DNA from 4 places in the Streptomyces luomodiensis genome. Region 1 is predicted to be linked to each of the others. Evidence: riboswitches for the same ligand, from Rfam matches in the RefSeq annotation. Region 1 holds a riboswitch; each other region holds the start of a gene.
What was found. Region 1 has a riboswitch for cyclic di-AMP ahead of PS467_RS30315 (M23 family metallopeptidase). Riboswitches for the same ligand answer to the same signal wherever they lie in the genome.
Positions count from the first base shown of each region.

Region 2: linked by a shared signal. The riboswitch ahead of PS467_RS17705 (transglycosylase family protein) and the one ahead of PS467_RS30315 (M23 family metallopeptidase) in region 1 are both predicted to bind cyclic di-AMP.
Region 3: linked by a shared signal. The riboswitch ahead of PS467_RS22500 (M23 family metallopeptidase) and the one ahead of PS467_RS30315 (M23 family metallopeptidase) in region 1 are both predicted to bind cyclic di-AMP.
Region 4: linked by a shared signal. The riboswitch ahead of PS467_RS18500 (C40 family peptidase) and the one ahead of PS467_RS30315 (M23 family metallopeptidase) in region 1 are both predicted to bind cyclic di-AMP.

Region 1 covers NZ_CP117522.1:7,175,736-7,181,193, reverse strand. The annotation lists gene PS467_RS30320 (GntR family transcriptional regulator) at 61-816, opposite strand; gene PS467_RS30315 (M23 family metallopeptidase) at 1,079-1,873, opposite strand; cyclic di-AMP (ydaO/yuaA leader) riboswitch at 1,888-2,051, opposite strand; gene PS467_RS30310 (M16 family metallopeptidase) at 2,335-3,717, opposite strand; gene PS467_RS30305 (M16 family metallopeptidase) at 3,738-5,114, opposite strand; gene PS467_RS30300 (DNA gyrase/topoisomerase IV subunit A) at 5,432-5,458, shown strand, end outside.
Region 2 covers NZ_CP117522.1:4,227,911-4,233,368, reverse strand. The annotation lists gene PS467_RS17720 (sensor histidine kinase) at 1-256, opposite strand, end outside; gene PS467_RS17715 (cytochrome P450 family protein) at 926-2,221, shown strand; gene PS467_RS17710 (transglycosylase family protein) at 2,368-3,378, shown strand; cyclic di-AMP (ydaO/yuaA leader) riboswitch at 3,632-3,799, shown strand; gene PS467_RS17705 (transglycosylase family protein) at 3,807-4,505, shown strand; gene eno (phosphopyruvate hydratase) at 4,738-5,458, shown strand, end outside.
Region 3 covers NZ_CP117522.1:5,337,096-5,342,553, reverse strand. The annotation lists gene PS467_RS22520 (DUF397 domain-containing protein) at 1-17, shown strand, start outside; gene PS467_RS22515 (DUF397 domain-containing protein) at 70-261, shown strand; gene PS467_RS22510 (hypothetical protein) at 355-654, shown strand; gene PS467_RS22505 (aldo/keto reductase) at 764-1,708, opposite strand; gene PS467_RS22500 (M23 family metallopeptidase) at 1,871-3,118, opposite strand; cyclic di-AMP (ydaO/yuaA leader) riboswitch at 3,130-3,273, opposite strand; gene PS467_RS22495 (PP2C family protein-serine/threonine phosphatase) at 3,523-4,977, opposite strand; gene PS467_RS22490 (hypothetical protein) at 5,172-5,458, opposite strand, start outside.
Region 4 covers NZ_CP117522.1:4,405,453-4,410,910, forward strand. The annotation lists gene pcrA (DNA helicase PcrA) at 98-2,572, opposite strand; cyclic di-AMP (ydaO/yuaA leader) riboswitch at 2,746-2,912, shown strand; gene PS467_RS18500 (C40 family peptidase) at 2,921-4,084, shown strand; gene PS467_RS18505 (L,D-transpeptidase) at 4,223-4,873, opposite strand; gene PS467_RS18510 (hypothetical protein) at 5,068-5,421, opposite strand.

The DNA of each region.
Region 1 (5,458 bases):
GCCCGGACTCGGCGACGGAGAACCGAGCCGTGAATCAGCGCCAATAATTTCCGACCACTGTTAATTCTGGCCGCTCGCCGTGTTGACGGAATGTTTCGAAGTCCTCACCGGAATGGGGCGGTGCAGCCGGTATTCCGACAGCGAGCGCTCGGTGTGCACGGTGGCGAGCGTCCGCGCCCGGTCGGCGTCGCCGCGCGCGACCGCGTCCACCAGCGCGCCGTGCTCCGCCCACGACTCCACGGCCCGCGCGGCCGGGTCGGGGCGCCGGGCGCCCTCGGCCGGCGCGGGCTGCGGCGCCGGAACGGCCGCGAACACCCACGCGGTCTTGCGGCGCAGCTGGACGAGCATCCCGGCCAGGCTCGGACTGCCGGACGCCTGGGCGAGCGTCTCGTGGAACCAGTCGGCCAGCGGCCGCAGTTCACCGAGCTGACCGCGCTGGGCCCGCTCCCGGCCGAGCCTGACCAGCCCGCGCAGCACCTTCAGATGCGCCTCGGTGCGGCGCTGTGCGGCCCGCGCGGCGCCCAGCGGCTCCAGCAGCGCGCGGATGTCCAGCAGATCGGCCGCCTCACGTTCGGAGGGCTGGGCGACACAGGCCCCCGCATGCCGCCGGGTGGTCACGAAACCCTCGGACTCCAGGGTGCGCAGCGCCTCCCGGACGGGCACCCGCGAGACCCCGTAGCGCCGGGCGAGGAGTTCCTCGGTGAGCCGGCTGCCGGGCTGGTACGCACCGGAGACGATGTCGTCGCGAATCGCCGTACACAGTGCGTGCGCCGAAATCCGGCGACCGCCCTGGACCGCGGTCGTATCCCCGTTCATTTCCGGTCCCACATTGCCGAACCTCCGCCTAAACGCCCGCGAAACGCACCCATTGAACACGCGTTGAATACTCTATTCCAAGCGGACGCCATTTCCGATGGCGGGGAGCATTTCATGGATATTTTTTGGTCAGCGGCGGCTTGGGGTGACGGTGGCTGGGGCGGCGACGGCTTGGGGCGGCGGGCGGCGGTGCGCACGCCGAAGGCCCCGTCCGGCGGACGGGGCCTTCACGGAATGCTCGCGGTGTTCCGGGAGCAGGCGGTCAGACGTTGACGCCGTGCGAGCGCAGGTACGCCAGGGGGTCGATGTCCGACCCGTACTCCGCGCTGGTGCGGGCCTCGAAGTGCAGATGCGGTCCGGTGACGTTGCCGGTGGCGCCCGACAGGCCGATCTGCTGGCCCGGGGTCACCTTCTGGCCCACCGAGACGCCGATCGACGACAGATGACCGTACTGGGTGTAGGTGCCGTCGTTCATCTTGATGACGATGTTGTTGCCGTAGGCACCGCCCCAGCCCGCCTCGACGACCTCGCCGGAGCCCACGGCGTGCACCGAGGTGCCGGTGGAGGCGTGGAAGTCGATACCGGTGTGGGTGCCGGAGGACCACAGACCGCTGGACGCCTGGTAGGCCGTGGAGACGTAGGAGCCGCTGATCGGCGCCACGAAGGTGTTGAGGCGCTTGCGCTCGGCCTCGCGCGCCGCGCGCAGCTTGGCATCGCGCTCCGCCTTGGCCTTCTTCGCCGCCGCCTCCGCCTTCCTGGCGGCCTCCTGCCGGGCGACGGCCTCCGCCTTGGCCTTGGCGGCGGCCTGCTCGGCGGCGGTCTCCTGGGACTGCGCCTGGGCCTCGATGTGGTCCGCGATCCCGTCGCCGATCACGATCGCCTGGGTCAGACCGGTCTCGTGGGAGGAGGGGCCCTCGTCGGCCGCGAACGCCTGTCCGGCTATCCCGGCGACGACTCCCGAAGCGACCGTGGTGATGCCCGCGATGTTCGCGCCGGTGCGCAGGCCGGGTTTGCGGGGACGACGGTGCTTCCCGGTGGCGGTACGGGTGAACGCCATGGTCTGGCGCACTCCTTTCCTTCCTTCTCGCCTACCGGGTTAGCTGACGGGTTCGGAGCAGGAAGGTCTCCTACGAGCCCCTCCCCCACCGGGGAAGGCGCCCGATTCACCCCAGGGGACGTGTTGGGTCCCCGGCTCCCCTGGCTCGCGCCGTACGGGGACTCGGCGATGACTGTCCGTGCCGCGGATGCGGCGGGTCGCTGGCGAACAGCCGGATTGACGCTAAACGGGCCCGCTTTCGATCACCAAACGGTTCCGGTTTTTTGTTGCTCTCCCCACAAACCAAACACGTAGTCACTCCCACAAATCGGGCATTAAATCGGGCATGAAGGAAGGACCCCGGCACCCCCTTGGGGCCGGGGTCCTTCCCGCACCGGATCGCGGACCGGCTCATCGGCCGCATCGCCGGCCGGACGGTCCGTCAGTCGTCGGGCCGTCAGCCGACGAAGCGTCAGGCCGGCTCAGCCGGAGATGACGCGCACCTCGCCGATGCCCAGCGCCCTGACCGGCTCCTCGATCGCCGAGGCGTCGCCGACCAGCACCGTGACCAGCCGGTCCGCCGGGAAGGCGCTCACCACCGCCGCCGTGGCCTCCACCGTGCCGGTCTCCGCGAGGCGGGCGTAGAGCTGCGCCTGGAAGTCGTCCGGAAGGTGCTGTTCGACCTGGTCGGCGAGGGTGCCCGCGACGGCCGCCGCCGTCTCGTACTTCAGCGGCGCGACGCCCACCAGGTTCTGCACCGCGACATCGCGCTCCTCGTCCGTCAGCCCTTCCTCCTTCAGCGTGCGCAGCACCTTCCAGAGGTCCTCCAGCGCGGGGCCGGTGACCTCGGTGGCCACCGAGCCGCTGATCGCCAGCATCGCGGCGCCCGAGGAACCGCCGGAGGGCGCGGGGGGCGCGGAGCGCAGCACCTGGCCGAAGGCGCGCACCCCGTAGGTGTAGCCCTTCTCCTCGCGCAGCACACGGTCGAGGCGGGAGGTGAGGGTGCCGCCCAGGCAGTAGGTGCCCAGCACCTGCGCGGGCCAGACGCGGTCGTGGCGGTCGGCGCCCACGCGCCCGATGAGCAGCTGGGTCTGGACCGCGCCCGGCCGGTCGACGATCACCACGCGGCCGGTGTCGTCCGCGACGATCGGAGGCACCGTGCGCGGCACGGCCGCCCCGCCCGTCCAGGCGCCGAGGGTGTCGGCGAGCGCCCGGTCGAGGTCGACGCCGCCGAGGTCGCCCACGATGACGGCGGTGGAGGTGGAGGGCCGGACATGCGCCTCGTAGAAGGCCCGCACGGCCGCGGCGTCGATGCCCTCGATGGTCTCCTGGGTGCCTTGCCGCGGCCGGGACATCCGCGACGCGGCCGGGAAGAGGTCGGCGGAGAGGGCCATCGAGGCGCGGCGGGCCGGATTGGCCAGCTCATGGGGGATCTCGTCCAGCCGGTTGCGCACCAGCCGCTCGACCTCGCCGTCCGGGAAGGCGGGGGCGCGCAGCGCGTCGGCCAGCAGACCGAGCGCCTTGGGCAGCCGGGAGGCCGGAACCTCCAGGGAGACGCGGACGCCGGGGTGGTCGGCGTGCGCGTCCAGCGTGGCGCCACAGCGCTCGAGCTCGGCGGCGAACTCCTCGGCGTCGTGCTTGTCGGTGCCCTCCGACAGGGCGCGCGCCATGATCGTGGCGACGCCGTCGAGCCCGGCCGGCTCGGCGTCCAGCGGCGCGTCCAGATTGATCTCGACGGCGACGACCTGCTGGCCGGGGCGGTGGCAGCGCAGCACGGTGAGGCCGTTGGCCAGCTCACCGCGCTCGGGCGCCGGGAACGCCCACGGCTTGGGGGCGCCGCCCTTCGGCTGCGGGTGGAAGGTCATGGTCGCGGTGACGGCGTCGCTCACTGGGCCGCCTCCCCTTCTGCGTCGGTCTCGGCGGCTTCGTCGGCGTCGGTGTCGGCTGCGTCCTCGGCGCCCTGGACGGGCTCGTAGACCAGCACGGCGCGGTTGTCGGGGCGCAGCCGCGCGGCGGCCACGGCCCGCACCTCCTCGGGGGTGATGGCGAGCACCCGCTCCACGGCGGTCAGCGCCAGCTGCGGGTCGCCGAAGAGCACCGCGTACCGGCAGAGCTCGTCGGCGCGGCCGCCGACCGTGGCCAGCCGGTCGAGCCACTCGCGCTCGATCTGCGCCTGTGCGCGCTCCATCTCCTGCGGGGTCGGCCCCTCCTCGGCGAAGCGGGCCAGCTCCTCGTCGACGGCGGCCTCGATGGCGGGCACCTCGACACCGCCGGAGGTCTTCACGTCCAGCCAGCCGAGCGAGGGGGCGCCCGACAGCCGCAGCAGGCCGAATCCGGCGGCCACGGCGGTGCGGTCGCGGCGCACCAGGCGGTTGTGGAGCCGGGAGGACTCCCCGCCGCCGAGGACGGTCAGCGCCAGGTCGGCGGCGTCGGCCTCACGGGTGCCGTCGTGGGGCAGCCGGTAGGCGGCCATCAGGGCGCGGGCCGGGACCTCCTCCTCCACGACCTCGCGCAACTGCCCGCCGATCACGTCCGGGAGCGTGCCGTCGCGGGGCGGCCGCTTGGCGTCGTGGGAGGGGATGGAGCCGAAGTACTTCTCGATCCAGGCGAGCGTCTGCTCGGGGTCGATGTCGCCGACGACCGACAGCACGGCGTTGTTCGGCGCGTAGTAGGTGCGGAAGAACTCCCGCGCGTCCTCCAGGGAGGCCGCGTCCAGGTCGGCCATCGAGCCGATCGGGGTGTGGTGGTACGGGTGGCCCTCGGGGTACGCCATGGCCACGAGCTTCTCGAAGGCGGTGCCGTACGGGACGTTGTCGTACCGCTGGCGGCGCTCGTTCTTGACGACGTCGCGCTGGTTCTCCAGGCTCTCCTCGTCCAGCGCGGTCAGGAGGGACCCCATCCGGTCGGCCTCCAGCCACAGGGCGAGCTCGACCTGGTGGGCGGGCATGGTCTCGAAGTAGTTGGTGCGCTCGAAGCTGGTCGTGCCGTTGAGCGAGCCGCCGGCCCCCTGCACCAGCTCGAAGTGGCCGTTCCCGGTGACCTGCGCCGAGCCCTGGAACATCAGGTGCTCGAAGAGGTGGGCCAGACCCGTGCGCCCCTTGACCTCATGACGTGAGCCGACGTCGTACCACAGACAGACCGCGGCGACCGGGGTCAGATGGTCCTCGGAGAGCACCACGCGCAGGCCATTGGCCAGCCGGTGCTCGGTCGCTTTCAGGCCGCCGGAACCGGCCTGCTGCGTGGCCGTGTGACCCATGGGCATGTACGTCCCTTCCATCGCGTGATGAGCGCGTGCCAGCCGCTTGCGCAGCGCTTCTGTCACTGTATGCAAGCGCACGGACATCTGGCGAAGTTCCGGTCCGTTCCCATCCCCCCGAACCGTTTCCGCGAACCGTTTCCGCGATCCCTCGGACGCCGGACCGGCCCCTCCGCGAAGGGCCGTCACACCAGGGTGCCGGGCACGGTCCGCGGGCCCGTCCCGGCCCCGGCCACCCCGGGCCGTTCCACACTTGTCGGCGGGCCGGGCCACAATGGTCGGCGTCAGATCCCTCATCGGCAGTTGAAGGAGCCGCAAGCGCGATGGCCCGCCGCCGCACCAAAACCCCG
Region 2 (5,458 bases), 2.9 Mb from region 1:
GCTGCTCGTTGGCGAGACCCTGGAGCGTACGCATGGCGGACTTCAGCGCGCTCTTGGTGGCTTCCTCGGCCCGGTTATGAGCCTCCTGCACCGCCTCGGCGTAGTTGTTCTCGAGGTCGGTCGTGCGTTTCTCGAGCTCCGCCTTCTCCTGGCGCAGAGTCGCTTGCGCCTTTCGCCCGCGAATAATGGCGGTTGCGGCGAGAGGCGTGCCAGCGATCAGGGCCCAGAGTGCTGGATCCTGTAGATATTGCGTCATTAAGACTCTCTTTAAACGACTAGACCGCCAGGGACTTTAGGGAGGTGTGGTGCATTGTCAAACTGGAAGGTGTCTGAGAGGCGGTAAGTCAGCAACCGTACGGCGTCCGCGGGTTTCGGGGACATCGCACTCGTCTTGCCGACGGCAGCGCGCAGGCGTCGGTGCGTCGCCGGAACGACTCCGTATGCCCGACTGGCGGCATAATGCTCCTCAGAGTGGGGATCCTCTCGGCTGTTGTGCCGGATCGCCGTGTTTTTTACGCGCCCTTGGCTCGCCTGGCAAGCGCGGTGATCGTATCACCGGCGACAGGGGGCCCCGCGCATGTGCCCCAGTCCCATTCATTCACCTGACGCTGTTTCAGCCACACCGCCCGTTCGCCGCGTTGGCCGACGTCAGAGCGTGTTCCGGGGTCTTCTGGCGGGGCGGCGCGGGCGCCCGCCGGGCGATGGCCGCAGCCATCAGATATCCGGGCATTCGCCTCGACCTGTGGATGAACTGTGAAGGATGTGTGGAGATGAAGGGGTAATTCCGCTCAGCGCTCAACCTGTCGACGGCGGCCGCGTTCCCTTTATCCCCGTTGTTTCTTTTATTCCTCTTTTTTCCGTTGTTCCGTTATTTCGGATAACGGGGTATATCGGAGAGGTGAGTCTCGGCCGGTATCGTCGGGGGGTGTCGGAACAGCCCCGTGACAGCTCCGCTCCCACCCTCTTCACCTGGGAGTTCGCCACCGATCCCTACCCCGCCTACGCCTGGCTACGCGAGCACGCCCCGGTTCACCGGACCACGCTGCCCAGCGGTGTCGAGGCGTGGCTGGTGACCCGCTACGCCGATGCCAGGAAGGCACTGGCCGATCCCCGGCTCTCGAAGAACCCCCAGCGGCACAGCGCGGCGGCCCACGCCAAGGGCAAGGTGGGCATTCCAGGCGAACGGCGCGCGGAGCTGATGACACATCTGCTCAATATCGATCCCCCTGACCACACCCGGCTCCGGCGGCTGGTGTCGAAGGCCTTCACCCCGCGCCGGGTGGCCGCGTTCGCCCCCCGGGTGCGGACCCTCACCGACCAGCTCATCGACGCCTTCGAGGAGAGGGGAGAGGCGGACCTCATCCATGAGTTCGCCTTCCCTCTCCCTATCTATGCGATCTGCGATCTGCTCGGGGTGCCGCGCGAGGACCAGGACGACTTCCGCGACTGGGCCGGCACGATGATCCGGCACGGCGGGGGCCCGCGCGGTGGGGTGGCCCGCGCCGTGAAGCGGATCCGGGCGTATCTCGCCGAGCTGATCCACCGCAAGCGGCTGGAGCTCGCGGAGCGGCAGGAAGAAGGAGAGCGGAGAGAAGAAGGGGACGGGGAGGATCTGATCTCCGGTCTGATCCGGGCCGGCCACCACGGTGAGCACCTCACCGAGAACGAGGCCGCGGCCATGGCCTTCATCCTTCTGTTCGCCGGATTCGAGACCACCGTCAACCTCATCGGCAACGGCGTCTACGCACTGCTGCGCCATCCCGAGCAGCGCGCCCTCATGCAGCGGGCCCTGACAGAAGGGGACGAGCGGCTGCTGGCCGCCGGGGTCGAGGAGCTGCTGCGCTACGACGGGCCGGTGGAGATCGCCACCTGGCGGTTCGCCACCGAGCCGCTCACCCTCGGGGGGCAGCGCATCGCCGAGGGGGAGCCGGTGCTGGTGGTGCTCGCCGCCGCCGACCGGGACCCCGAGCGGTTCGAGGCGCCCGACGTCCTCGACCTCACCCGCCGCGACAACCAGCACCTGGGCTACGGCCATGGCATCCATTACTGTCTGGGCGCCCCGCTGGCCCGGCTGGAGGCCCAGACCGCGATCGGCACCCTGCTGCGGCGCCTGCCCGGACTGCGGCTCGCGGCGGACCCGGAGGACCTGCGGTGGCGCGGCGGGCTCATCATGCGCGGGCTGCGCACCCTGCCGGTGACCTGGAACTCCGGGGCCCAGTGAGGTCGGCAAGACCCGTACGGCCCGGCAAAGGTGACGAAAGGTCAGCCACGTGATCGCGGCGTGACCTGGGATACATCGCCTTGTGATGATCGTGTGCCGTCGCTATGTTCACCGGCAACCGATTCGCCACAGGAGAGGTCAATCGCATGCGTTCCGGTAATGGTCGACACCGTCGCCCCCGTCAGGCTCCGGCCATCGTCGTCGCGGCGGGGGTCACGGGCGCGGGCATCGCCATGCCCCTCTTCGGGGCGGCCGGCGCGCAGGCCGCCGACGCCGACACCTGGGACCGGGTCGCCGAATGCGAGAGCGGCGGCATGTGGAGCGCCAACGAGGGCGACGGCTTCTACGGCGGACTGCGGCTGACCCTCGACCTGTGGAAGAAGTACGGCGGCACGGAGTACGCCCCGCGCCCCGACCTGGCCTCCCGCTCCCAGCAGATATCCGTCGCCGAGTCGATCCTCGGCGACCGCGGGCCCGGCGCCTGGCCGAACTGTTCACTGGGTACCGGACTCACCGGCAGTGCCGACGCCCCCGATGTGAACCCCGGCCGCACGGCCACCCCGGAGACGGATCCGGAGGCGGACCCGGCCCCGGGAGCGGGCCGGTCCGACGGCTCCGGGGGGTCGGACGCGTCCGGGTCGGCCGAGCGGCCGGACACGTCCGACGCCTCGCGGTCCTCCGATGGACTGGACGGCTCGGCGTCGGACGGCTCCGCTTCGGGCGGTTCCGAGGGGTCCTCGAAGGAGCCTGCGGGCGAGTCCTCGAAGAAGCCCGCGGACGAGCCCGCCGACGAGCCCTCGGGCGGGCCCGCGGACGAGGGCTCGAAGGGGTCCGCGGGGGACTCCTCCGCCGACCCCGCGCCCACTGGCCGCCATCGTGGCGCCCAGGACGCCGGGGAGCGGGCCGGTGACGGCGGTTCGGGGGACGCGCGGCCCTCCGGGCGCCACGCCTCCCGCGATGGCGCGGACCGCACCCAGGACCCCACGGGCGACGCCTACACCGTTCGACCCGGTGACAACCTGTCAGGGATCGCCGAGGACCAGAACGTCAGCCGTGGTTGGCAAGGGCTCTACGAAGACAACGAGGACCTCATCGGCATCGACCCCGACCTGATCCTTCCTGGTCAGCGCCTTGACCTCACCATCAGGGAGCAGTGATTCGGGGTGAATTGCCCGATCTGGTTCCGGTGAGACATACATCTCGTCACATTTTCCGGGCCGCACCGCGTGTCCGATCCCTCCCCACCCGGCCCACCTGCACTGATGTGGGCCGGGTGAGATCAATTACAGCCCCATTCACTGCGATTGGGGTGTTTGAACCTTCTCCGGAGGTGTGTTTACCGTCTTCCCGCTCGCCACCGCGGGCACCGTCGATCGTCACGCCGAATCCTGCCGGCGGTCGGGGGGAACCGACGCGTCAGCGCCGAAGGCAGGAGCGGGGGACCCAAGGTAGGTGCCGAGTGGCCTGTGGACACGGGCTCGTCGGCTAGGGGTGAAGCCGGACGCGACCATCGCGACCGGCCGGGCAACTCACGTCCGAACCCGACAGCTCACCTCGTAGGCGTCGGTGAGGAAACGAACCAACGATGCTCAAGTCCAACGGGAAGCACCGCCGCCCCTCCAAGGCCACCCGTATCGCCGCGCTCACCGGCCTGGCCGGCGCCGCCGTGGCGGCACCGCTCATCGGGGCCACCTCCGCCTCCGCGGCCACCACCTCTCAGTGGGACGAGGTCGCGCAGTGCGAGTCCGGTGGTAACTGGTCGATCAACACCGGCAACGGCTACTACGGCGGTCTGCAGTTCTCGAGCTCCACCTGGGCCGCCTACGGCGGTACCGCGTTCGCCCCCACCGCGGACAAGGCCAGCAAGGGCCAGCAGATACAGATCGCCGAGAAGGTCCTCGGCAGCCAGGGCAAGGGTGCCTGGCCGGTCTGCGGCAAGGGCCTGACCGCCGGCGGCAGCCCGTCCGCACCCTCGGCGCCCGCCGCTCCTTCGACGTCTTCCGGTGCGCAGGGCGGAACCTCCACCGAGTCGGCCCCGGCCGCCAAGCCCGCCCAGCCGAAGGCGCAGCCCCGTACCGCGTCCCAGCACGCCGCGCGTCAGCAGGCGCGCGGTCCGATCAAGAAGGGTGACGGCGAGTACAAGGTCAAGTCCGGCGACACCCTCGGCAAGATCGCCGAGGCGCACCATGTCAAGGGTGGCTGGAAGAAGCTCTTCCAGCTGAACAAGGACATCGTCGAGAAGGCCGACCTGATCTACCCGGGTCAGCGCCTGCACCTCAGCTAAGCCGCCTGAGAGCCGGCTGAGAACGGGCCCCGGCCGGGCGTGCCGCCCCATGGCGCGCCCGGCCGGGGCTCACGCATAGCGGGCCACCCATTCCAGAGAAATCTGGATATTCAATCCTGAATCTGGCTTTTTGTGTCACGTCCCGTCTCGTGGGACGGGCGAACGCGGGGCGCAGCCCTCCCGGCCCGTTAGGCTCGTGCTGCTACCGCAGACCCATACGAAGGAGAACCTCGTGCCGTCCATCGACGTCGTCGTAGCTCGCGAGATCCTCGACTCGCGAGGCAACCCCACGGTCGAGGTCGAGGTCGGCCTCGACGACGGCAGCACCGGCCGTGCCGCCGTTCCGTCCGGCGCCTCCACCGGCGCCTTCGAGGCCCTCGAGCTCCGTGACGGCGACAAGAACCGTTACAACGGCAAGGGCGTGGAGAAGGCCGTCCTCGCCGTCATCGAGCAGATCGGCCCCGAGCTGGTCGGCTACGACGCCACCGAGCAGCGCCTGATCGACCAGGCGATGTTCGACCTGGACGCCACCCCGGACAAGTCCTCGCTCGGCGCCAACGCCATCCTCGGCGTCTCCCTGGCCGTCGCGCACGCCGCCTCCGAGGCGTCCGACCTCCCGCTCTTCCGTTACCTCGGCGGCCCGAACGCCCATCTGCTGCCGGTCCCGATGATGAACATCCTCAACGGCGGGTCGCACGCCGACTCCAACGTGGACATCCAGGAGTTCATGATCGCTCCGATCGGCGCGGAGTCCTTCTCCGAGGCCCTGCGCTGGGGCGCCGAGGTCTACCACACGCTGAAGTCCGTGCTGAAGGAGCGGGGCCTGTCCACCGGCCTCGGCGACGAGGGCGGTTTCGCGCCGAACCTCGGCTCCAACCGTGAGGCCCTCGACCTGATCGTCGAGGCCATCAAGAAGGCCGGCTACCAGCCGGGCCAGGACATCGCGCTCGCGC
Region 3 (5,458 bases), 1.8 Mb from region 1:
ACGGACAGCTCGGCTGAGATCCCGTCTCGCGTCCCTGACCGCTCAGGACAGAGATGGAGAAGTGCGCCGATGACACCTCTCATTTGGCACAAGAGCAGCTACAGCAACGGAGCCGGAGGCAACTGCGTCGAGGTGGCCGGTCTGGCCGGTGAGGGGACCGCGGTGCGGGACTCCAAGGATCCGGGTGGGCCCGTGGTCGGGTTCTCGGGTGGCGCCTGGCGGGACTTTGTCGCGGCGGTGCGGAGTGGTCGGTTGGGCTGAGACCGGCTGGGCTTGGACCGGGTCGAGGGTCCGTTCGGGGTGCCCGCTGCGTAGGGTCGGGGCGAGGAGATCCTTGGAGTGGGAGGTATCGGGATGGCTGGAGTGCCGGCGGGTGTCGTGGCCGCTAGTGGGTTGGTCGGTGGGTATGGGGTTGCCCGGTGGACCAAGAAGCGGCCCTTGGGTGGGGTTGCCCTGGCCGCCGCCGGGGCGGTGGCCGCTCGGGGGTGGCGGGAGAAGGCGGGGAACGGGACGGCGGCCGCGCTGAGTGCGGCGTATGTGGCCGCCTTCGCCGGGTCGCATCCGCTGGCGAAGAAGATCGGGGCCTGGCCGTCCGTGTTCGCCGTCGCCGGTGGCGTCGCCCTTGCTTCGTGGGCTCTTGCCGATCGGCGGTAGGCGTTCGGTTCGTAGGCGTACGCATGACGAGGGGCGGGCGGGGCCTTGCGGCCCGCCCGCCCCCTCGTATCTCGTATCGCGTATCCGTGCCGCCGGACGGCCTGCGGCCTCAGTCCGAGGCCGAGGTCAGCAGGTCCAGTTCCGGCTGGGTCAGCTTGAGGTCGACCGAGGCCAGGAGGGCCGGGAGCTGGTCGACGGTGCGGGCGCTGGCGATGGGGGCCACGACCGTGGGCTGGGCGAGGAGCCAGGCCAGGGCGACCGTGGCGGGCTCGGCGCCGTGGTTGGCGGCGACGTCGTCCAGGGCGGCGAGGACCTTCTGGCCGCGCTCGGTCTCCAGGTACTTGGCCGCGCCCGTGGAGCGGGGGCTGTCGACCGCGGTGCCCGGACGGTACTTGCCGGTGAGGAAGCCGGACGCCAGGGAGTAGTACGGGAGGGTCGCCAGGCCGTGGCGGGCGGCGACGTCGGCCAGCTCGCCCTCGAAGGTGTCGCGCGAGACCAGGTTGTAGTGGGGCTGGAGGGCGACGTAGCGGGCCAGGTTCTCCTGGGTGGAGAAGGTGAGCTGGGCCTCCAGGCGCTCGGCGCTCACATTGGAGGCGCCGATCTCGCGGACCTTGCCCTCCCGGACCAGCTCGTCCAGGGTGGTGATGATCTCCTCAACCGGCACCGACGGATCGTCGTAGTGGGTGTAGTAGAGGTCGATGTAGTCGGTGCCCAGCCGCTGGAGGGATTCCTCGATGCCCGACTTGATGGCGGACGAGGTCAGGCCGCGCGGCTCCGGGACCCCGGCGCCCACCTTGGTGGCCAGGACGATGTCGGAGCGGTTGCCGCGGGAGGCGAACCACTTGCCGAGGATGATCTCGGACTCGCCGCCCTCGTTGCCCGGCACCCAGGCGGAGTAAACGTCGGCGGTGTCGATGAAATTGCCGCCCGCCGCCACATAGGCGTCGAGCACCTCGAAGGACTCGGCCTCGTTCGCGGTCCAGCCGAAGACATTCCCACCGAAGGAGAGCGGGAAGACGGACAGGTCACCGATCTTCTGCTTGTTGTCAGCCATGTATTCCCTCAACGACTGACTGGAAGAGGTTGTTCCACCACACCCGCGCGGATTGCGCCGTGCCGGGCACGAACAACCGGCGGCCCTGGCGTCAAGGGGGGAGAGAGCGCCAGGGCCGCCGGGGTATCAGGGGTAACCGTGGTGTCAGGGGTGTCAGAGGTGTCAGGGGTTCTGTCCGTGCTGGCGCAGCCAGGGCATCGGGTCGATCGGCGAGCCGCCGCCGGGCCGGACCTCGAGGTGGAGGTGCGGGCCGGTCACATTGCCGGTGGCGCCGACGCGGCCGATGGTCTCGCCCGTCGTCACCTTGCCGGAGGTGACGACCATCGAGGACAGGTGGCAGTACCAGAGCTCGGTGCCGTCGTCGAGGGTCAGCACGATGCGGTAGCCGTACGAGCCGGCCCAGCCCGCCTGGGTGATGGTGCCGCCGTGCACCGCCTTGACCGGAGTGCCGGTCGGGGCGGCGAAGTCCTGGCCGGTGTGGTCGGCCGACCACATGTCGCCCGCCTGGCCGAAGCTCGCGGTCAGGGTGTACGAGCCGACGGGGAGGGTGTACGCGGCGGCGAGCCTGGCCTGGCGCGCGGCCTCGGCCTTCTTCTCGGCCGCCTCCTTCGCCCGCTGCTCGGCGGCCTTCTTCTCCGCCTCGGCCTTGGCCTTGGCCTGGGCGGCCACCTCCGCGGCCTTGTCGGCGGCGTCCTTGGCGGCGGCCTTCGCCGCGGCGGTGCGGTTGTCCTCGTCCGCCGCGTTCTGCTGGTTCTCGGCCTGCTGGAGGATGCGGGCGCGGAGCGCCTCGCCCGCGTCGGTGGTGCCGCGCTGCTCGTCCGCGCTGGTCAGACCGGCCTGGGAGAGCGGGGCGGCGGTCGTCTGGGCGCCGTCGCTGTCGCTGTCGTCCGACATGAAGGAGCCGATGCCGGGCAGGTCCTTGGCGGCGGGCAGACTGGCCTTGACCTCGTCGGCGACATGGCCGAGGTCGGGCAGGGATATGGGCGCGGCCGGACGGTCCTTGGCGCTGGCCATACCGCCCGCGCCGACCGCCGCGATCATGCCGACCCCGAGGACGGCGCCGCTGCGCGCCATGGTCCCGCCCCGCTGCTTCACCACGCGGTGCCGGCCACGTACGGGAGCGATGGAGTCCTCGGTGGGGTTCCACTCCTCCCAGGACTCGGTTTCGAAGCCGGCGCCCGGGGTCTCGGGCGCGTCCCCGTCCGCCTGCCGATCGCCGGGGGCGAAGTACCGGTCGTCGGGGGCGAAGCGGCCACCCCCGGAGCTCGTCCCACCCCCGGAGCTCGTCCCACCCCCGGAGCTCGTCCCGCCGCCGGCGTCGAAGCCGGGGCCGTAGGCGGTGGCGGTCCCCGAACCGCCTCCCCCTGTGCGATACGGAGCCTCGTCCAGGACAGACCTGTTGGACGCCACGGAGGCGCACTCCTTTCCTTCCCTCTCGCCTACCGGGTTAGCTGACGGGTTCGGAGCAGGAAGGTCTCCTACGGGTCAGGTTCGACCCGATTCACCCCAAGGTTGTTGGTTCCCCGGTTCCCTTGGTGTTGCTGGTGGTGCGGTGCTGCCGCTGTGCGTACGGGATTCGGCGACGGCGCACGGTGCCGCCCTTGCGACGGTTGTGACGACCGCGCTGCGTTATCGAACGTTAATAGAGAGCGGGATGTGATTCCAAGCCGTTCCGAGGAATCCGCGCACCTTTGGCATGAACTTAGCGCCCATGGAGGGACAGATGGGGGCGAGTCAACACCTCGGGCAAGGGTTGGCAAAAACGCGGTCCGGCTGATCGTGTGTCAATTGTTATGCGGAGGGAGCTCGGTTGGTTACGCACCGTGTGCGGGGCCGCCGGCGCTCGTACGGGCGTCGCGACCGCCCGCGTTCCCGTTCGCCCGTCCGTTGCCGTTCCCTCGTCCGTTGCCGTCCCCCCGTCCGTTGCCGTTCGCCCGTCCGTTGCCGCGGGCCGAGGTCCGGCGGACCGCCAGCAGCGCCATGTCGTCCGGCGTCCCGCCACCCGTATGGCGCTCCACATCGGCCACCAACGCGCCCACCAGCTCCTGCGGCTCATCGAAGCGTTGGCCGCGCAGCCGCTCCTCCGGGTCGTAGAACTCGCCGTTCCGGTCCCGGGCCTCCGTCACCCCGTCCGTGAAAAACAGCAGCGTCTCCCCCTCCGCGAACCCCAGCTCCTTGACCCGGTCCGGCCAGCCGTCCATCTCCCCCATGCCCAGCGGCAGCGCCCGTGCCTCCGGTTCCAGGGCGCGCAGCGCGCCGTCCTCGTCCAGCAGCAGCGGCGCCGGATGGCCCCGGTTGATCAGCCGCAGGGTGGAGTCGCCGCGCGGAATCTCGGCCACCACGGCCGTGGTGAACCCCTCGACCACCTCGAGGTCGGCCCGCCGGGCGCCCTCGCGTTGCAGCGCCCGCTCCAGCCGGCCCACGAGCGCCTCCAGGGTCGACTCCTGCTCCGCCGCCTCCCGGAAGCAGCCGAGGAGGATCGCCACGACCTCCACGGCTTGCAGCCCCTTGCCACGTACGTCCCCGATGATCAGCCGTACGCCGTGTGGGGTGTCCTGGACCGCGTACAGATCACCGCCGATCGCCGCGTACTTCTCCGCCGGTACGTACCGCGCCGCGATCTCCAGCCCGGCGAGACGGTCCGGCGGCGCGGGCAGGACGGCGCGCTGAGCCGCCTCCGCGACACCGCGCGCCGAGGCGAGCCGGTGGTAGCCGAGCCGCACGATGCGGTTGATCACCAGCGCGAGCACGGTCACGGTCGCAACCGTGACGATCTCGGTGGCCGCCTGGGTCGGGTCCGCCACCCCGTGCAGCTCCGCCAGCAGACAGGTCGTGAGGACGGCGGCGACGGCCGTGACGACGGTCTGGCGCAACGGTAAGAGCGCCGCGGCGACCAAGGGGGCGGCGGCGAAGAAGGGCGAGGCGGTGTAGCCGGGCGGGGCGGCCAGGTCGTAGGCGATGCCGCCGAGGACGAGGACGGCGGGGACCCAGCGGGCCAGCCGACGGCCCGGCGGCCCCTCGTCCGCCTCCTCGGCCGCGCCGGACCTCGCACCGGGAGCCGCGCCGGCCTCCGGGGTGAACGGGGCGGACGAGGGGGACGAGGGGGACGAGGGGGACGCGTGGGCGGAGGCACCGGTCGAGGCGCTGGGGCCGAGAGGCGTACGGAGGCGGTTACGGGGCCTGCGGACGCGCGGGCCGCTCAGCCGTGACCAGGCCGTACGCCACTCCGCACGGGCGCCCGTACGAGCCCTGCTCCCTCGCACCCGCACCGGCTTCTCTCGCTTTCCCTGGTCCGTGCCCCGGTATCAGGCTTGCGGGTGCCGGGCCGCGATGCGAGTCGGTGTCGGCCATGTGGGGGCGTCAGGCGACGTTTCCAGATCGGTGATGGTGGTGTGCTGGAACCCGAGTGGCCACGGAGGGCATGCCTCCGGGGCCACTCGCCAAGCATGGCGTTCGCCCGGACTCAGAATCCGTTACCTTGGCCGCCGCCATAGCCCTTGTTGTCGTGGCCCCTGTTGTCGTGCCCCTTGGTGCCGTAGCCCTTGTTGTCGTGGCCCTTGTTGTCGTGGCCCCTGTTGTCGTGGCCCTTGTTGTCGTGGCCCCTGTTGTCGTCGGAGGTGTCGTCGGAGGTGTCGTCGACGGCGATGTTGGCGCACTTGCTGCCGACGTTGATGTCGCCGGTCGGGGAGAGCACACCCAAGCCGGCGATCGGGCCGGTCGCGGTGTCGCAGTCGTTGCTCTGGACGGCCG
Region 4 (5,458 bases), 2.8 Mb from region 1:
CGGCCCCGGCCCGTGGCTCCCTCGCTGCCCACAGGCCGCTCCCTACCGGCCGTCCCGCACAGGCCGCTCCTACCGGCCGTCCCCCACAGGCCGCTCCCTACAGCTTCTCCACCGGTGCGTACCGCAGCAGCAGCCGCTTCGGCTTCTCGTCGCCGAAGTCGATCGTCGCCTCCGCGTTGTCCCCGCTGCCCTTGACCGCCACCACCGTGCCGAGCCCGAACGAGTCATGGGTGACCCGGTCACCGATGGCCAGAGCGACCACCGGACGCTCCTTGGCCCGCCGGGTGGCGAACCCGCTGCCCCCGGTGCGCGCACGCGACGACGACAGACCGGACGACAGCCCCGACGGCGGGGTCGAGGCGACGCCGCCCATGGACGCCGACGGGGTGGCGGGCCCGGTGCGCCGCCACCGCACATACTGATCCGGGATCTCCTCCAGGAAGCGGGACGGCGGGTTGTACGCGGGCTGTCCCCAGGCGCTGCGCATCGTCGACCGGGTCAGATAGAGCCGCTCGCGGGCCCGGGTGATCCCCACATAGGCCAGCCGCCGCTCCTCCTCCAGCTCCTTGGTCTGGCCGAGCGCCCGCATATGCGGGAAGACGCCGTCCTCCATGCCGCTGAGGAAGACGACCGGGAACTCCAGACCCTTCGCCGTGTGCAGCGTCATCAGCGTGATCACGCCGGAGCCCTCGGTGTCCTCGTCCGGGATCTGGTCGGAGTCGGCGACGAGCGCGACCTGCTCCAGGAAGTCCGCGAGGCTGCCGGGGTTCTCCTCGCTCCGGTCCTGCTCGAACTCCAGGGCCACGGCCGCGAGCTCCTGGAGGTTCTCGATCCGGGTCTCGTCCTGCGGATCGGTGGACGCCTGGAGCTCGGCCAGATAGCCGGTGCGCTCCAGCACCGCCTCCAGGACGGTCGCCGGGCCCGCCCCGGACTCCGCGATGGTGTGCAGCTCCTCCATGAGGGTGTTGAACCGCTTGACGGCGTTGGCCGAGCGGGCCGCCATGCCGTACGCCTCGTCCACCCGGCGCAGCGCCTGCGGGAAGGTGATCTTCTCGCGCAGCGCCAGCGCGTCGATCATGGCCTCGGCGCGCTCCCCGATACCGCGCTTGGGCACGTTCAGAATCCGGCGCAGCGGGACGGAGTCCTCGGGGTTGGCCAGCACCCGCAGGTACGCGAGGACGTCCCGGACCTCCTTGCGCTCATAGAAGCGCACGCCGCCGACGACCTTGTACGGCAGCCCGACCCGGATGAAGATCTCCTCGAAGACACGGGACTGGGCGTTGGTCCGGTAGAAGACCGCCACGTCCCCGGCCTTGGCGTCGCCCGCGTCCGTCAGCCGGTCGATCTCGTCGGCGACGAACTGGGCCTCGTCGTGCTCGGTGTCGGCCACATAGCCGACGATCTCGGCTCCGGCGCCGGCCTGTGTCCACAGGTTCTTCGGGCGGCGGTTCTCATTGCGCTCGATGACCGCGTTGGCCGCACTCAGGATGGTCTGGGTCGAGCGGTAGTTCTGCTCGAGGAGGATCGTCCGCGCGGTGGGGTAGTCCTCCTCGAACTGGAGGATGTTACGGATCGTGGCGCCCCGGAAGGCGTAGATCGACTGATCGGCGTCGCCCACCACGCACAGCTCGGCGGCGGTCGTCTCCTCGGTGTCCGTGCCCACCAGCTCGCGCACGAGGGTGTACTGGGCGTGGTTGGTGTCCTGGTACTCGTCCACCAGGACGTGCCGGAAGCGGCGGCGGTAGTGCTCGGCGACGTCCGGGAACGCCTGGAGCAGATTGACCGTGGTCATGATGATGTCGTCGAAGTCCAGCGCATTGGCCTCGCGCAGCCTCGACTGGTACATCGCGTACGCCTCAGCGAGGGTCTTCTCAAAGCCGTCCGCAGCCTGCCCGGCGAAGGTCTCCTCGTCGATCAGCTCGTTCTTCAGGTTGGAGATCTTGGCGCTGAAGGACTTCGGCGGGAACCGCTTGGGGTCGAGGTCCAGATCCCGGCAGACCAGCGACATCAGCCGCTTGGAGTCGGCGGCGTCGTAGATCGAGAACGACGAGGTGAAGCCGAGCTTCTTGGACTCTCGGCGCAGGATGCGGACGCAGGCGCTGTGGAAAGTGGACACCCACATGGCGTTGGCCCGCGGGCCGACGAGCTCCTCGACGCGCTCCTTCATCTCGCCCGCCGCCTTGTTGGTGAAGGTGATGGCGAGGATCTGGCCGGGGTGCACCCCGCGGGCACCGAGCAGATACGCGATGCGGTGGGTGAGCACCCGGGTCTTGCCGGAGCCGGCGCCCGCGACGATCAGCAGCGGAGCGCCGGTGTGCTCCACGGCGGCCTTCTGCTGCTCGTTCATCCCCTCGAGCAGGGCGGACGGGTCCACGGCGGGCCGCGGCGCGCCGTCCCGGTAGTGGGCCTCCCTGGGCACGGGCGCGTCGAAGGCGCCGCTGAAGAGGTGATGCGGCACGTCCTCAGCACCACCGTGGGCAGGGTGCGCCGAATCCTCGGGCGGCGGTGGCTCCTCCTCATGAGAGGGGGGCCCGAGGTCCGCCAGGAAGCTGTCGTCAAAGAGGCTGCTCATCGCTCCCCGAGTCTAGGCCGCCCCACTGACACCCGACGTCCGAACATCACGAAACGGTTTCGGGCAAAACGAACACCAGTCTTCACAGAAGCCCCACGCATTGGCTACCGTCCTGCGTCAGGCGGCCCGGACGATCCGTCGGCGAACCGCGTCGGCACGGGCGGCCTCCGCCGAGTCCGGCACCGCCGCGAGGCGGCCCGGAGCCGGGGACCCAGAACGCACGACCGGGGTGAATCGGCCGAGCGGTGCGGCACGCACGTGCCGCGCGCGAGGCCGTAGGGCAACCTTCCGAACCGCCCGAACCCGACAGCTAACCCGGTAGGCGGTCCACGGAAGGAGTCGCCTCCTTTGGCGTCGCACCGCAAACCGCGGACCCGCATACCCGCCCCGCGCACCGGTCACGGCCGCCGTACGGCCGTCGGGTTCACCACGGCCGCCCTCGCCTCCGTCACCCTCCTGTCCCAGTCGGCCAACGCCGCGCCCGGTGATCCCCGGCCGGCCTCCCAGTCGATCGAGAAGGTCAAGGAGAAGGTCGACACCCTCTACCACCAGGCGGAGACCGCCACCCAGCGCTACAACGCCGCGAAGGAACGCACCGACCAGCAGCGGGCCAAGGTCGACAAGCTGCTGGACTCCGTCGCCCAGCGCACCGAGAAGCTCAACGAGGCGCGACGCACACTGGGCACCTACGCCGCCGCCCAGTACCGCGACGGCGGATTGGCCCGCTCCGCCGCGACCCTGCTGTTCTCCGACGATCCGCAGGACGTCTTCGACCAGTCGCATCTGCTGGACCGGCTGACCGGTCGACAGAAGCAGGCCGTCGACAACTTCCGGACACAGCGGACGAAGACCGCCGAGGAGCGCCGTAAGGCCGGCGCGAGCCTCGCCACGCTGACCGCGGCGCAGAAGCAGCTGAAGACCCAGAAGAAGACCGTCCAGGACAAACTGACCGAGGCCCGGCGGCTGCTGGCGAATCTGACCGCCAAGGAGAAGGCACGGCTGGCGGCGATCGAGAAGAAGCAGGCGGAAGAGGCCCGCCGTAAGGCCGCCGCGCTGGCCGAGAAGCAGCGGCAGGAGGCCGCCGCCCGGAAAAAGCAGCAGGAGCAGCAGGGACAGCAGGACGGGAGCGGCGGCTCGACGGCCCCCTCGGCCCCCGCCAACAGCTCCAAGGCGGCCCAGGCCATCGCCTTCGCGAAGGCGCAGCTCGGCAAGCCGTACGTGTGGGGCGCCACCGGCCCGAGCTCCTTCGACTGCTCAGGACTGACGCAGGCGGCCTGGAAGTCCGCCGGGATCTCGCTGCCGCGCACCACCTGGGACCAGGTGAAGATCGGTACGCGCGTCTCGACGTCCCAGCTCCAGCCGGGCGATCTCGTCTTCTTCTACGACGACATCAGCCATGTCGGCCTCTACATCGGCGACGGGATGATGATCCACGCGCCGAAGCCGGGCGATGTGGTGAAGAAGGCCCCGATCACGGAGATGCCGATTTACGGGAGCGTACGGCCCGCGTAGGCCAGGCTCTCGTCGGCCAGGCTTTCGCGGGCCAGGCTTTCGCGGGTCAGGCTGAGCCAGACTTTCGCGGGGCAGGCCCTCAGAGGCCGCGGTGCCGCTGCCCGGGGCCGGGTCTCGGGCAGCGGCACCGGCATCGCCTCAGGTGCCGGGCTTGCGCCCGTAGACGTACACATCGTCGCCGTTCTTCAGCAGGCTCCAGTACTTCTTGGCGTCGGCCGCGCGCATATTGACGCAGCCGTGGGAGCCGGGCGGGGACCATACGCTGCCGGCGATGGAGTGGAACGCCTGACCGCCGTCGAAGAACTGGCTGTAGGGCATGGCGACCTTGTAGAGCGTCGACCAGTGGTTCTTGTTCCGCCAGTAGACCCTGGTCAGCCCGGTGCGGGTCTCGAAGCCGTTCCGCCCGGTCCGCACCGGAACCGGTCCGTAGACCAGCCGGGAGCCGTCCTGGATCCAGCTCAGCTGCCGGGTGAGGTCGACACAGGCGATGCGGCCCTTGTTGGTCGGGCACTTCTTCGCCGCGTTCGGTTTGTGTCCGGCCGCCTTCTGGGCGTTGATCAGCTTCATCACACCCGAGGTGATCGGGCCGGCGTAGCCGATCGTCGGGCTGATGCCGTGGTTGATCTGGAACTTCTGGATCGCGCGGCAGTCCGCCCGCGACTGCCGCCCGTCGACGGGGCGGCCCAGGAACTTCTCGGCCTGCTTCTGATACGGACCCGCGGTGCTGGTGCAGTACGACGCGGCGGCCTGCGCCGGACCGGCCACGGCGACCGCGAGCGGCACCGTCATCCCCGCCAGCCCCAGCACGATGCCCGCACGCCGGCTACGACGACCTCCGAGACTCCCGAGACCTCCGCGACCTCCGACTGACCCCCATACCCCCATGGCCACTCCTCTCGACTGCCAAGCTCTTTACTACGACAGCTCGCGAGTGCAAATGGTTGCACCGAGGTTGCGCTCAGCTCCCCCCGTACATCAGTTCGTCAGGTCCACAGAACGGCGATGAAGATGTTTGCCGTTGTCAAGGCACCCACCGCGCCGAAGGCGGCCGACTCGACCTTCTCCTCGTCGCGCTTCACGTACACCAGACCGAGGATCACGATCAGCAGCGCCAGCTTCAGGCCGATCTTGACGGTATTGACGCTGTTGTCGTCGGCCTGATTGAGCCCGACCAGCGCCACGCCGGTCACCAGCATGGTCAGCGCGCCGTGCAGCATCCCCGGGGTCATCCGGGCCTCGCCCGCGCTCATCGCCTTCATCTGCGAGAGGAAGCCACCGAGCAGCGCGCCGATGCCGACGATGTGCAGACCGACGAACAGATGAATGAGTACGTCCATAGCTCGGGAGAGTAACCGCGCGCATAACACCGGCCGG